DNA from 3 places in the Bacillus sp. BSL6 genome. Region 1 is predicted to be linked to each of the others. Evidence: predicted binding sites of a transcription regulator. Region 1 holds the regulator's gene; each other region holds the start of a gene.
What was found. The regulator NrdR, encoded in region 1, represses ribonucleotide reductase genes. The targets are predictions, from matches to a motif close to AACACNATATATNGTGTT.
Positions count from the first base shown of each region.

Region 2: a site for NrdR is predicted at 3,079-3,096, ahead of nrdI (class Ib ribonucleoside-diphosphate reductase assembly flavoprotein NrdI). Genes of this name have one in related genera too.
Region 3: a site for NrdR is predicted at 3,020-3,037, ahead of RCJ96_RS18970 (anaerobic ribonucleoside triphosphate reductase). Genes of this name have one in related genera too.

Region 1 covers NZ_JAVGCW010000001.1:277,369-282,237, reverse strand. Annotated here, with positions in the region: gene dnaI (primosomal protein DnaI) at 105-1,043, opposite strand; gene RCJ96_RS01645 (replication initiation and membrane attachment family protein) at 1,077-2,483, opposite strand; gene nrdR (transcriptional regulator NrdR) at 2,610-3,071, opposite strand; gene speD (adenosylmethionine decarboxylase) at 3,356-3,739, opposite strand; gene RCJ96_RS01630 (glyceraldehyde-3-phosphate dehydrogenase) at 4,129-4,869, opposite strand, start outside.
Region 2 covers NZ_JAVGCW010000002.1:358,798-363,666, forward strand. Annotated here, with positions in the region: partial or broken gene RCJ96_RS08070 (ribonucleotide-diphosphate reductase subunit beta) at 1-68, opposite strand, end outside; gene RCJ96_RS08075 (ribonucleotide reductase) at 223-1,173, opposite strand; partial or broken gene RCJ96_RS08080 (ribonucleotide reductase N-terminal alpha domain-containing protein) at 1,556-2,683, opposite strand; gene nrdI (class Ib ribonucleoside-diphosphate reductase assembly flavoprotein NrdI) at 2,670-3,029, opposite strand; gene RCJ96_RS08090 (hypothetical protein) at 3,506-3,823, opposite strand; gene RCJ96_RS08095 (hypothetical protein) at 3,850-4,044, opposite strand; gene RCJ96_RS08100 (GNAT family N-acetyltransferase) at 4,290-4,868, shown strand.
Region 3 covers NZ_JAVGCW010000005.1:432,703-437,571, forward strand. Annotated here, with positions in the region: gene RCJ96_RS18960 (response regulator transcription factor) at 1-652, opposite strand, end outside; gene nrdG (anaerobic ribonucleoside-triphosphate reductase activating protein) at 672-1,124, opposite strand; gene RCJ96_RS18970 (anaerobic ribonucleoside triphosphate reductase) at 1,121-2,977, opposite strand; gene plsY (glycerol-3-phosphate 1-O-acyltransferase PlsY) at 3,203-3,799, shown strand; gene RCJ96_RS18980 (HesB/YadR/YfhF family protein) at 3,908-4,198, shown strand; gene RCJ96_RS18985 (acyl-CoA thioesterase) at 4,225-4,644, opposite strand; gene RCJ96_RS18990 (glycosyl hydrolase family 18 protein) at 4,754-4,869, shown strand, end outside.

The DNA of each region.
Region 1 (4,869 bases):
ATACAAGCTACTAGGAATTTTCAATAAGAACTTTTCATTTTATAATTCGGCTACTTTAAAAAGCGTTTAACTACAAAAGAAGAGCAAGCTTCTCAGCTTGCTCTTTACTTATGACGACGGTTTTTCCCGCCAATCGGAATTGGTTTCGCCAAATATTTAATGCGTTCCATAATACGAGCTGCTTTCATTTCTTCCGCTTCACCGCGCTGCGTATATGTTAAATGATGTTCTAGTTGTTTAAAATCAAAGTTAGACGTAAAGAACGTCGGTAAGTTTTCTAACATACGGAATTGCAAAATTGCACCGAGTACATCATCACGCACAAAGCTTGACATCGCTTCTGCTCCAATATCATCTAACATTAAAACTTGTACGCGTTTCACCGCATCAATCTTTTCCCCAATCGAATTATCTTGAATTGAACTTTTAATTTCACGTAAAAATTCAGGGAAATATACGAGCATTGAACTTATTTTCTTTCGAGCAAGCTCATTCGCAATTGCTCCTAATAAATACGTTTTCCCTACACCAAATTTACCGTACAAATATAAACCTTGTACTTTTTTACCAGGTTCATATGTACTTAAAAATTCATTGGCTGCACCAATTGCATCAATACGCGCATCTAAATCTGAAGGGTCTAAGTTTTCCATCGTTGCTTGTAAAATATCAGTCGGCATATATACACTCTGAACGAGCTTTTCATATTTCTTTCTTTCGTCATAGGCTACTTTTCTCACGCAACGATCGTATTGAATATCAATCATCTTCCCTTGGATAACGAGCTTTGGCTCATACCCTTGCAGCATGTTTTTACACGAACCTAGATCCGGACAATCCGCGCAACCTACACTTTGTCCAATATATTCGTATAATTTCACAAGACTGCGTTCAATCATAGACGTTGTTACTTCCCCTTTATGTTCGTCTATAAATTCTTTCACACGCGGATGTGCCATTACTTCCGCCTTTAATATTTCATATCTATTTTTAAAATTTTCATTTTCCATTAACTTTGCAAATGAATTTTGAATATGCTCCATTTTCTCACCTCAAAGAGCGTTCATTCTCTTCTATTAATCACGCTTATATTTTTTTAACACTTCTTCTAATCGTTTTCGTTCGTCCTCTAACGTACTTGCACCTTTTTCAGCACTTACATCTTTTTTCACAGTTTCTTTCTCTTGTTCTTTCGGCTCTTCTTTCAGCCAATCTGGTACCATTTCTTTTCGTACCGTTTTCTTCGACGTACGGCCTTTCTTCTTCGTCTCAGCCCATTCTTGATATTGACGGTTTTCTTCTTTCGCTAACGCCATTGCTTCAGCTACTGTGCCGACCTTTTTACGTGCCCAATGTCCAGCAATCTTCTCCACATACGTTTTCGCAAGTTTCATATCTGAGCGTAGCATAACGTAATAAATAAGTACATTCACAACACCTGGCGTTAATTTTTGATTGATCATTACATCTTCAACGATTTGCAAGTCAGCCTTCGTTGCCTCTGCACCGCCAGAGATTTCTTTCAATAGTTGCTTTGGTGAGATTTCCTCTAGCTGTTTGATTAACATCTCTTCTTGCGTAGAAGGCTCTTTTTCTTTCATCATACGTGCAGCGTGAGGCTGTACTCTTTCACTTAATACAGGTAACGCTTGGCCGTTTTCGAACTGATACCAATCACGCGCTCCTTTTCTAAGCCTTTCGATATCAATTGTCTGCAGCTCTGTCACCGCACCAAGAACGATATTTTGCATCGATAACACATCTACATCATACACGTAAGCAAGTGTAATGACACATTCTCGCACTTGATCTGTAATCGCCTTTTTAGGGACAAGAGCGGACAAGCCATCTACAAATAAGGAGAAATCAAAGAAATCATTCCAAACTTTCGGAGCGTCTCCCTTTTCATTACTTGGCATAGCTGTCGTTTTTGGAATACGAAGGTCTTCTTGCGCATGCTCAAGCTGACCTGGATTAAACGAACCAAACACATCATTAAAAGAACGCGTAACATTTTCATAAGATGCAAAATCAAATTCTTCTTCTAAGAAATAATGCTTTACTTGATTATATTTTGTCCGACTCAATCGATTGTATAAAAAGATACTTAAAACAATATCATCAAAAAACTGCTTTGGAGATAAAGGTGGTTGCAGCTCATATATAAACATTCGAATATCTTTTTCTTTCTTAATATATACTTTCAAAAGTCCAATTGCCTCTAACTTTACTCGTTCCTCATATACTTCGGGAAGCTGCATTTGCATGGTCACCATAAGGGAATGATGCGTATTCTCTTTTCCAAATACACGATCTTGTTCTAACTCTCCCCATAGCGTCATGTACAAGCTAAAAGCTCTACTACCTATTAACGGCTGATATAACATCGTTAACACTTTTCGGTCGTAATTATGCAATAACCCTTTCGCACTTACTTTATAACGATCAATCGGCAATAGCTCCATCCATGACTGTTTTTCCATTCTTGCTTTCCTTTCTCTCATCCAATCTTCACTATATAATTTATTAGCGAAAAAGAGCTATTAGCTTTCGCTTCTAGCTCTCTTATCTCATTACTTACGGTATGTAAAGAGAATACGATACAGATTCTACTCTCTTTCTTTTTGCAGTATATCTTTTAATTCTTCAATAAATACATTTAAATCTTTAAATTGGCGATATACAGAAGCAAAACGCACGTAAGCAACATCATCGATATCACGCAGTTCTTCCATAACAATTTCACCAATCATATCACTTTTCACTTCTGATATACCTAAATTACGAAGTTCACGTTCCACACTTTGAGTTACTTCTTCTAATTGTCTTAAAGATACTGGTCTTTTTTCACACGCTTTAATTAAGCCACGTAAAATCTTTTCTTTATTAAACTCTTCTCGTGTTCCTTCTTTTTTTACAACGATAAGAGGTGACTCTTCCACTCTTTCAAATGTCGTAAAGCGGCTTAAACAGCTTTCACACTCTCTCCTTCTTCGAATAGAGCGCCCCTCGTCTACCGGACGCGAATCTAACACTCTTGTACCATTATGAGAACAGGATGGACAACGCAATATATTCACTCCTTTACACTATACTCTTTATTTTTCTCTACTTACTTCATCTGACAATATATATACATTATTATATAACTCATTTTAACTCTCTTACCACTTTAAGTTTAAGCGCATTATTTTATCATCTCGTTTTTAAGAATACGATGATAGATGCGTTGTTAACTTATTCGTAAGAGCTCCATTTATTCAACTAACGAGTACATCATATTTTTCCTTTTTTATAAACTAAAAAAGAGGTGCATTATACACCTCTTTACATTTTAAATCAATTATGTTCTTTTTTAAAGAGCTTTTGTTTCTCTCTGCTTAATTTCGAAGCTACCAGTGCCTCGAGGAAGCTCGATGCTCTCACGCGTTTTCGCGTTTAAACCTTCTGCAATATATTCTGCAGCAACATTTGGATCAATACGATCCCCACAAGTATAAACATCAATACTTGCGTAACCGTGCTCCGGAAAGCTATGAATTGTTAAATGTGATTCCGAGATAATTACTACTCCACTTACACCTTGTGGTGCAAATTTATGGAAAGCAACCTCACGCACTTCAGCACCAGCTCTTAGTGCTGCATCCACAAATAATTGTTCAATATACGGCATGTCATTAAGCTTGTCGAAATCGCAATCCCAAAGTTCAGCGATCACGTGACGACCCATCGTATCCATAGTATCCATTCTACAGTTCCCCCTTGTAAATTTATTCTAACTGTTCGAATTGAAAACTAATTTGCAATTTGGCTTGCTCCACTACCACGGGGGAAAGTTAGTCCAGAGAGGTCCTAACCCTTTAAGTAGTGACTACGTACCTCAGCTCTTAAGTTTACGAGTGTTAGTATACTTTGTTTATTTTCATTTTGCAACAACAGTTTTTTCGATTTTCTGTCATATTTTCCTCTTTACTTTTCCCTAAAAAAAATAAATGATTCACAAATACAGTAACCCCAACGTTTCGTGGTATGTCCACTATCAAAAATATACTCCTATAATTTTTTTCCTTTTCAGAAAAAAATAAAAAAAAGAGGGCAAATATTCCACTTGCCCTCTCCCTTATTCACTTAAATATGTTGCACATTTTCTTGCTTCGCTAATTCGTCAACAACTAACGTTACAAGATCTACAACACGACGAGAGTAGCCCCACTCGTTATCATACCAAGCCAGCACTTTCACTTTACGATCACCCATTACCATTGTAGATAAACCATCAATGATAGCTGAGTGTGTATTTGTATTAAAGTCAATAGATACTAAAGGCTCTTCGCTGAATTCTACAATGCCTTTTAACGCACCGTTTGCAACAGTTTTGAATGCATTGTTAATAGCTTCCACTGTCACATCACGTTTTACATCTACTACTAAGTCAACAAGAGACACGTTTGGCGTTGGTACACGAAGTGCCATACCATGAAGTTTCCCATTTAAATGTGGAAGAACTTTTGCTAGCGCTTTCGCAGCACCTGTCGTTGTCGGAATAATTGATTGTCCGCAAGCACGTGCTCTTCTTAAATCTTTATGTGGATTATCAATATTTTTTTGGTCATTTGTATAAGCGTGAACTGTCGTCATTAAACCGTTTTCAATTCCAAACTGCTCATCTAACACCTTCACAACAGGCGCTAAACAGTTTGTTGTACAAGATGCATTTGAAATAACAGTATGTTTTGTAATATCTAATTGGTCTTCGTTCACACCTACTACAATTGTTACATCTTCATTTTTACCAGGCGCTGTTAAAATAACTTTTTTCGCTCCAGCTTCAACGTGAAGAATTGCTTTTTCTTTTGAATTAAATTTACC
Region 2 (4,869 bases), on a different contig from region 1:
GCGATGTTTTGCTTCCAAAACATTAAACTGAAATCGTCTTCTTTTTTATTCCAGTTAACAGCGCGCATTGAATCACCCCTATATCTATTATTGTTCTACTGAACGGTTAAATTTCCATCTAATAATGAAAAGCTAACCGTTTAGTAGAACAAACCAAGTATGAGCAGGGTTCATAACCCTGCTCATACTTTTGGGTTATTCATTTAGTATGGCAATATGCCATTAAACGGTACAAGCCACACACTCTTCCACGCTTAATTTACGTGTTCTCGTATAATACAGACTCTTTAAGCCTTTTTTATGTGCATAGATGTAGTAACGTGCTAATTCACGTGTTGAAATATCACTATTAACGTAAAGAATTGTACTAATACCTTGATCAATATGTTCTTGAATTTCTGCGATTAAATCAATTAATTTAAACTGATTCATATCGTAAGAAGATTTATAGTACCAGAACGTATCTTTTGATAAATACGGCATTGGATAATATGTTGTCGCATTCGCATACGTTCTTGATTCGATTTGACTTACGATCGGCATTACGCTTGAAGTTGCATTTTGAACGTAACTGATCGATTGTGTCGGAGCGATAGCAAGACGATATGAGTTATATAAACCATTCTTCTGCACTTGCTCTTTTAAACTTGTCCAATCTTCTTTTGTTGGAATATGAATTCCTTCAAATAATTGCTGAACTTTTTCAGTTACTGGGCTGTAATCTGTCGTTTCATACTTTTCAAAGTATGTCCCATTCGCATAATCAGATTTATCGAAGTCTTTAAATGTTTCGCCTTTTTCTTTAGCGATTTCCATACTTTTCTCAATAGAGTAGTAATTTAACATCATAAAGAATGTACGAGCGAACTCTTTCGCTTCTGCACTTTCATAAGCGATTTTATTTTTTGCTAAATATCCGTGTAAGTTCATTGCGCCAAGCCCCACTGAATGAAGCTCATCATTTGCTTTTTTCACAGTTGGTGCATTCGGAATGATCGTCATATCAGAAACAGCTGTTAAAGCTTCCATTCCCGCATGAACTGCTTCACGAATTTCTTTATTTTCCATTACATTTACGATATTTAACGATCCTAAGTTACAGTTAATATCACGACGGATAATGTCATCTGTACCATAATCGTTAATTTCAGAAGTTTCTTGAAGCTGGAAGATTTCTGTCTCGAATGTTCAACCGAGTTCGCTACTCCTCAGTCCGTTGCTCATGCAACTGCTGTATGTCACCATACAGGACAGACTATATCATCACCTACAGCATTACCTGATTAGGTGCTCCGCTTTTCGAACGCCAATCGCTTGCGCTCTACTCCCATAAGGGATAGTCGTTAGGCTTTTACTTATCTTAATCTTTCAGAAAGTCTCTTATTACTTTATGTTGTCCCATAACTCTGCTATACAAAATAATAAGATACATTCTGAACTTTTATATTTTCATTCTAAGATAAGATTTAGCACGGTAGGTTACCTCAAATTTGAGGCTTTCCCCGTTTAACGGAGTTTTCGACTAGCATTTCTACTAGAAGGTGCTACATATTTAACACAAGTTCGACATCTTCACAGTTCCAATATCCTTCAGTGGATGTTGATTATTTGCATTTGATTTAAACATTAAATACGGATAACCAGACTCCAGCTGAATCATAGCAATTTTAATAAGCATATCACGTGCACTAATATCTAGCGGCTTCTTCTTCACTTTCGGATTGCTCATTAATTCATCGTACATTTCATCAATATCAATGTCATCTAAATGTTTTCCGTATTCTTTATACACCGTATAAGGCGCGAAAACATGGAAAGGTTCGTTTTTCTCAGCAAGCTCAAAGAACTTACTTGGAACGATAATTCCGATTGATAGAGACTGAATACGGCTCTTCTCATCGGCATTTATTTTTTTCGTATCAAGGAATTCAATAATATCCCAATGGAAAATGTTCAAGTATACTGCGCCAGCACCTTTTCGTTGGCCAAGCTGATTCGCATATGAAAACGAATCTTCAAGTAACTTCATAACAGGTACTACACCACTTGCAGCGTTGTCGATACCTTTAATTTGCTCACCACGTGCGCGTAGCTTAGATAAGTTTAAAGCTACTCCTCCGCCGATTTTTGATAATTGCATTGCAGTATTAATGTTAAAGCCGATTGAATTTAAGCTATCATCCATCTCTAACAAGAAACAAGACACCATTTCTCCTCTTCTGCTTCTTCCCGCATTTAAAAAGGTTGGTGTCGCTGGTTGGTAGTTTTGTTTGACAATCATGCTTGCGAATTGTTTTGCCTTCGCAACATCACCGCGTCCTAAGTATAATGACACAATTGCTACACGATCTTCATAGCTTTCTAAGTATTGTTTTTGATCATTTGTTTTTAACGCATAATCTTTGTAGAACTTAGATGCTGCCATATAAGATTGGAACTCGAAGTTTTCACCATAAGCGATGTTATATACCTCTTCTACTTCCTCCAAGTTATACTCGTCCAGAACGTTGTAATAGTAATCATGTTCTTTCATATACTCCATTCGCTCTGCCACGCTATTAAAATGAACGGTATTCTCTCTAGCTTCTTCCATAAAGACTTCTAATGCCTCTTTATCTTTATGAAGCTGATAAAAACCGTCCTGCATTTGCGTGATTTCATTATTCAGTTCAATGTGTCGCAATCTCCCGCACCCTTTCCTTAAAATATTCTACATCGTTATTTGTTCCTGATAACTCAAATTTTGATACAATAGGCACTTCATATTTAGCAGAAATTTTGTCAGCACTTGCACCGAACATGTCTCCCCAGTTACGATTGCCGCTTGCAGATACGCCTTTTAATTTTTCATTATTGCGCTCTAAAAATTCTAAAACACGTTCTGGTACATTGCCAAAACCTGTTGTATACGTAATTAAAATAAAGTCTTCATCTATTACTAGATCTTCACCAATTTGAACGGCCGGCATATTTAATTTGTGGATGAAACGCTTTACGTTTCCTGTCATAGAATCATATGCAACTAACATTTCCGACCCTCCCTTTTCAATCTATACTCTCTGTATGTTATTTCTTGATTTCTCTATATATTGTATTACGTTTCAAAATAAGACACAAGATATATGTATAAATTCTTTCTTTTTTTAACTTTTACTTTTCGACAAGACCGTCAATTTTTTTCAATACAATGACTATGAAACAACATTCTAAAACTCATGTCAATAAAGTGCTTTTCAAAAAAGTTGTCAACGAATTTAACCTTATTTTTAAAAAAGTTACCAATATATTTTGTCATAAAACGGCAAATGCTGGAGGAATATATTTCTCCAGCATCACGCAAAAAAGAACAGACATGAAACGATAATCTGTTCTAAAAAACGATTACATTTATCAATTTTACTTTATTAAATATTATACATATAGTTTCGGTTCGCGTTACATACTAAAAGATAGCTATTATAGAAAAAGATTATTATTATGGAAATTCAACTTATTTATGAAAAGATTATTCAGAGTGCTCAATACGCAAAATATCTTTTACAAATATATGATGCGGATTTTCATCTTTATCAATCATTGTACATACCGGAGCTTCTTCATCAAAGTATACAATCATTCCTTCTATGTACTGATACGTATGTTGAACTTGTACCGTTACTTTAATTTCTACAGCCTCTTCATATGCTCTTTTTATTTTCTGAAGCATTTTTGTGGAACACTTTCTTTTCTCTGGATACATGACCATCCCCATAAATCGGTTGCCAGCTCTATCTTTCCACATATAATCCCAATGCGGTAATATGCTTTGTTTAAAATCGCCCATAAGTCTCCTCCCCTATATTCTTCTAGTTACGAACGTGGCGTTTCTGAATATGTATAAATGACCTGTCCGCCGCGCTGTGCGTTACCAATGAAATGTTTAAAGTCTTCTCGATTTACTAAAACTTCTCTGAACGTATAAAATACATCTTTCGTAACAACATACTCCTTTATTTCACCATTTTTCAGCTGATCCAAAATTGTATTTGCTAATTCTTTATCCATGTATTTCACCTCTATGCAATATTTTATTTTATCTTATATTCTATAGGTCAACAACTGTAAAATTATCCAGATGCTATACCTTCATTTCATTTTCATTATTTTTCAAAAGATATCTCTTTAGTATATGTCCACTAAATATCATATACTAACATAGCTACTTCTCTATATCAAACATTTCGACATTCAATTATGCAAAGTTTCACACCGCTATGCTACAATATATGAATAGAACTAGGAGGGATACTATGATTCGGAAAGCAAAAAAGACAGATGCGAAACTGGTAGCACCTTTATTGTATAACGCTCTGCACGAAATTGCTGAAAAAATCACAGGTAGCACAGTTGAGACAGAAGTATTACTAGGACTTGAAACATGGTTCTCAAAAGAGAAAAATCGACTGAGCTATGAAAACTGTTTTGTATATGAGCAAGACGGGGATGCAGTTGGAGTTATTGTCGCTTATCACGGTAGTGAAGCAACAATGCTTGATGCACCAATCGTACATCACTTAAGAGAATTACATAAAGATGAATCGATTACGTTAGAAAAAGAAGCTGAACTTGATGAATATTACATTGATACTTTATCCGTTTCAAGTGTATATGGCGGAAAAGGAATTGGTTCTAAATTAATTGAAGCTGCTGAAATTTATGCAACTGAAAAGGATCATGAAAAGATCGCATTACTTGTTAATTTAGAAAACAAACGTGCCTATTCACTATACGAAAAACTAGGTTATAAAAAAGATCAAATCGTTATGCTTGTAGGCGAACCTTATGCACATCTCGTAAAACGATTGAACATCAAAATTTCTATATCTTAAA
Region 3 (4,869 bases), on a different contig from region 1:
GAATAACAGTACCGATATGCTTCGCTTTATCTCCTAGCTTATTTCGTAGTTTTTTAATATGAGTATCAACAGTTCGGTCATCACCGTAATAGTCATATCCCCATAACTGATCTAATAAATGTTGACGTGACAACACAATTCCTTTGTTCTCCATTAAATAAACGAGAAGTTCAAATTCTTTATGTGTTAATATAATTTCTTCTCCATCGACTAAAACAGTTCTAGATAGACGATTCACTTCTATTCCAGCTAAAGACATAGCATTTTCTTCTGCTACCCCTACCACGCCATCCGCACGTTTCAGTAACGTCTTCGCGCGAGCTACTAACACTTTCGGGCTGAAAGGTTTCGTTACATATTCATCTGCACCTAATTCGAACCCTAGTAATGTATCATCCTCATCCGAACGTGCTGTTAGCATAATAATTGGTACTGCTGATTCTTTTCTAATTCGTCTACAAACAGACCATCCATCTATTTCTGGTAACATAATATCTAACATAATTAAATCAATTTCATGCTCTGCAAATAATTCTAACGCTTTTTTTCCGTCTTCTGCTTCGATTACTTCAAAGCCTTCATTGCGAAAATAATCGCTGACAATTTCACGTAATCTTCTTTCATCTTCAACAAGTAATACTGTTTTATTCATAATAATCTATCCCGCCTTTTTACTCTTTCAATCGAATAATACGTTGATTGGAGCTTCCGCGAAATGGAAGTGTTAAATCTTTTTTCTCGATTTCAAATCTTCCATCGACTAAAACATCCCCATAATGTAACAACTCTATCATATCATTATTTTGAGAACTCTGTATCTCTTCTAACGTATAACCTGTATACATCCATAGATTTTTTTTCAAATCTTTCACGATTTTTGCTACTTTTTTCACTTCAGCAGCTTGGAAAAATGGATCTCCACCTGAAAATGTTACATCAGTTAATGGATTACTTGCAATCTCTTTCACAATTTCTTCTACTGTCATTTCAGTTCCATTACAAATATTCCACGATTTCGGATTATGACAACCGAAACAACGATGCGGACAGCCCGCAAAAAATACGACTGTCCGCAACCCTTCTCCATCTACTACACTATCATGAATGATGTTCATCACTTTCATTTATGTTTCACCCGATCCATCTCTTCACTACGTTTCGCACTATTCCACTTCGACATATCTCCTACAAGATAACCTGTTATACGGCGAATTCTTTCTATTTTAGCCTCATCTTCATTTCCGCAGCTTGGACATTCATTTCCAATAACTCCGTGATAACTACAGCACTTACAACGGTCAACAGGATGATTAATTGAACCGTATCCAACGCCATGTTCTGCCATCGCTTGTACAATTTGTTTTAATGCCTTTTTGTTATGCATTGCTGCTCCATCTAGTTCAATATACGTAATATGTCCCCCGTTACATAGAGCGTGGAACGGGCCTTCTAAACGAATTTTATTTATCGCTTGCATGTTATAATAAACTGGAATATGGAATGAATTCGTATAATAATTATGATTTGTTATACCGCTAATCACGCCAAATTCTTCTCTATCTTTTTTCACAAACTTTCCTGATAACCCTTCTGCAGGAGTTGCAATTACCGAGAAATTCAGTTCATGTTCTTCTGTCGCTTTATCCATTCTATCTCTCATAAAGGAAATGATTTCATACCCGAGTTTCCATGATTCTTCATCTTCTCCATGATGCTTTCCTGTTAAAGCTACTAAACACTCCGCAAGACCGATAAAGCCAAGACTTAACGTCCCTTGCTTTAAAATGGATGCTACAGAATCTTCAGGCTGTAACTTTTCTCCACCGCGCCATACACCTTGTGAGTATAAAAATCGAAAATCTCTTGCTCGTTTCGTACATTGATACTCAAATCGCTCTAATAATTGCTTAATTCCTAAATCTAAATAATAATTTAACGCTTCAAAAAACGCTTCTTTTGAACCACTAATTAATGCTAATTTCACTAAATTAATAGATGTAAATGATAAATTCCCTCTTCCAATCGCCGTTTCTTCTCCATGTATGTTCGACATAACACGAGTACGACATCCCATGTAACATACTTCACTTTCCGGTCGTCCATCATAATGCACAGCATTAAATGGCGCATCTAAAAATGAAAAGTTAGGGAATAATCTTTCAGCCGTTGTCTCTAACGCTAATTCAAATAAATCATAGTTCGGATCACTTTCTTCAAAGTTCACACCTTTTTTCATTTTAAAAATTTGAATAGGAAAAATTGGTGTTTCCCCTTTACCAAGACCTGCTTGTGTCGCTTTTAAAAGTTGTTTAATTAAAAGTCTTCCTTCATTCGATGTGTCTGTTCCATAATTAATAGAAATAAACGGTACTTGTCCTCCGCCCCGACTATGCATACTATTTGAATTATGAATGAAAGCTTCACAAGCCTGATACGTATCATTTTCTGTTTCTTTCCACGCAAATTCTTCTATTTGTTCTTTCGTAAGCGGATATGACTGTAATCGTTTCTTATGTCTCTCTACTGTTTTTCTCACATATGGAGCTAAATCAACATCAAAGAGTGCAAACGATTGACCACCGTGCTGCATATTTTGATTCGCTTGAAAAATAATAGACGAAAGAGCCAATGCACTTTTAATGTCTTGCGGTTGTCTCATATGTCCATGTCCGGTATGAAAACCGTTCGCAAGCATTTGCGCTAACGGAATTTGTGAACAAGTCGTCGTTCCCGTCACATAAAAGTCTAAGTCATGAGGATATAATATATTTTCATTTATCGCCTTTTTCACTTGATCTGATAATAAATTTTCAACAGCATAATATTTCGCACTCTCAGATGCGAACGTTCCCATTACTCCCATTGGAGAGCGGCCATCTACATTTGCATTTTCTTGCATTAAATCTTGTTCATTGCCGTGGACAATCGTCTCAAACACTCTCATTAATTCTTCTCCACGTGTATTTTTTTGTAACATTTATAACCCTCCACCAATATGTTGTTGTCTTTTGATTAAAATGTTACTACATATAGTCTTATTGTTTCTGTGAGAAATGTAACATTCCTGTGAAATTTTTTGCACGAAATAATGAATTTTTCATTTACAAAAAAGAAATGTGCTCTTTACAAATGTATGGTACAATATACGGGAAAAACTCTTTTTACCCTTTATCAACACATTTGAATAAAGGAGACTGAACTTATGGTTACTACATATCTTTTATTTATCGTTGCCTACTTACTTGGCTCGATTCCATTTGCACTAGTCGTTGGAAAGATTGGTTATGGAATTGACATTCGTGAGCATGGAAGCGGTAATTTAGGCGGAACAAACACATTCCGCACATTAGGGAAAAAAGCAGGTTTTACCGTTACAATTGCTGACATTTTAAAAGGGACATTAGCAACAAGTCTACCAATGGTTTTCGGATTAGATATTCACCCACTATGGTTCGGGTTAGCGGCTGTTCTTGGACATGTCTATCCAATCTTCGCGAAATTCCGTGGTGGTAAAGCAGTTGCTACTTCTGCTGGGGTGCTATTATGCTACTCACCAGTTGTTTTTGCAATATTAGCTGTTGTCTTTTTCACCCTTTTATTTACAACAAGATACGTATCACTTTCTTCTATGGTAACAGCAGTTGTTGCTGTTATTGCATCCATTGTTAGCGGGGATAAAATCTTCATTATTGCGATGTGTTTATTAGCAGGTATGGTTATTTATAAACACCGTGCAAATATTGGACGAATTATAAATAAAACTGAACCGAAAGCAAACTTTTCAAAAAAGCAAAAATAAGATCGTAACCCACATAACGCAAAAAGAAAACGTGAAGCATATTAATAGCGTCTTTTTGCGTTATTTTTTATACTAAAGAAAAAGCAACATAATTTGGAGGAACTATACATGAATCTTTCCGTAACAAAAGAAGCAGCACAATGGTATAAAAACGAATTAAACTTACAATCAGGTGAAACACTACGCTTTTTCGTACAATACGGTGGTTGCAGTACTGTGCAAAAAGGACTTTCTTTAGGTATTCGTAAAGATGATCCTGCACATCCTGCTGTGCAAATTCAAGAAGAAGATATTAACTTCTTTATTGAAAGCGATGATGAGTGGTTCTTCGATGGACATAATTTAGTTGTTACATTTAACGACGGTGATGATTTCCCGCAATTTAATTATGAAAAATAAAAAAACGTGGCTTCCGCCACGCTTTTTTATTTTTTCTTGATTTCCTCATATTTCGCATACCACTCTGGATAGAACTTTTTAAATGATACAGGGCGGAACCCTTCTTTTTTTGCACAAATATTCGTTGTACTTGCAGTAATACAAAGTTCGCCATCACCATTATAAATTTCATATCCATATACAACGCGAAGCGGGCTCACTGTATCAACCCACGTTTTTACAATTGCTTTTTCACCGTAACGCATCGCTTTACGATAAGAAATTTGCAAATCTAAAACAGGAGAAATGATTCCTTCCTTCTCCATTTCAACATATGAAAACCCTAAATCTTGTATAAGTTTCGTGCGACCTAGTTCAAGCCACACTAAATAGTTTGAATGGTAAACAACACCCATTTGATCTGTTTCCGCATAACGGATTTCAACTTCATGTTCTGCTACAAACATATGTATTCGCCTTCTTTCACTTCTGCTACCTTGCATACATTTAATCATAATACAGTGACATCAAAAATAAAATAAAAATAGTGAATCTTTTACCGAAAGGAGCAAGCATATGATTCAAATTGTAACGGTTCGTAGCGGTGATAGCGTATATAGCTTGGCATCAAAATATGGATCAACACCTGACGAGATAGTAAAAGACAATGGATTAAATCCAGCTGAAACACT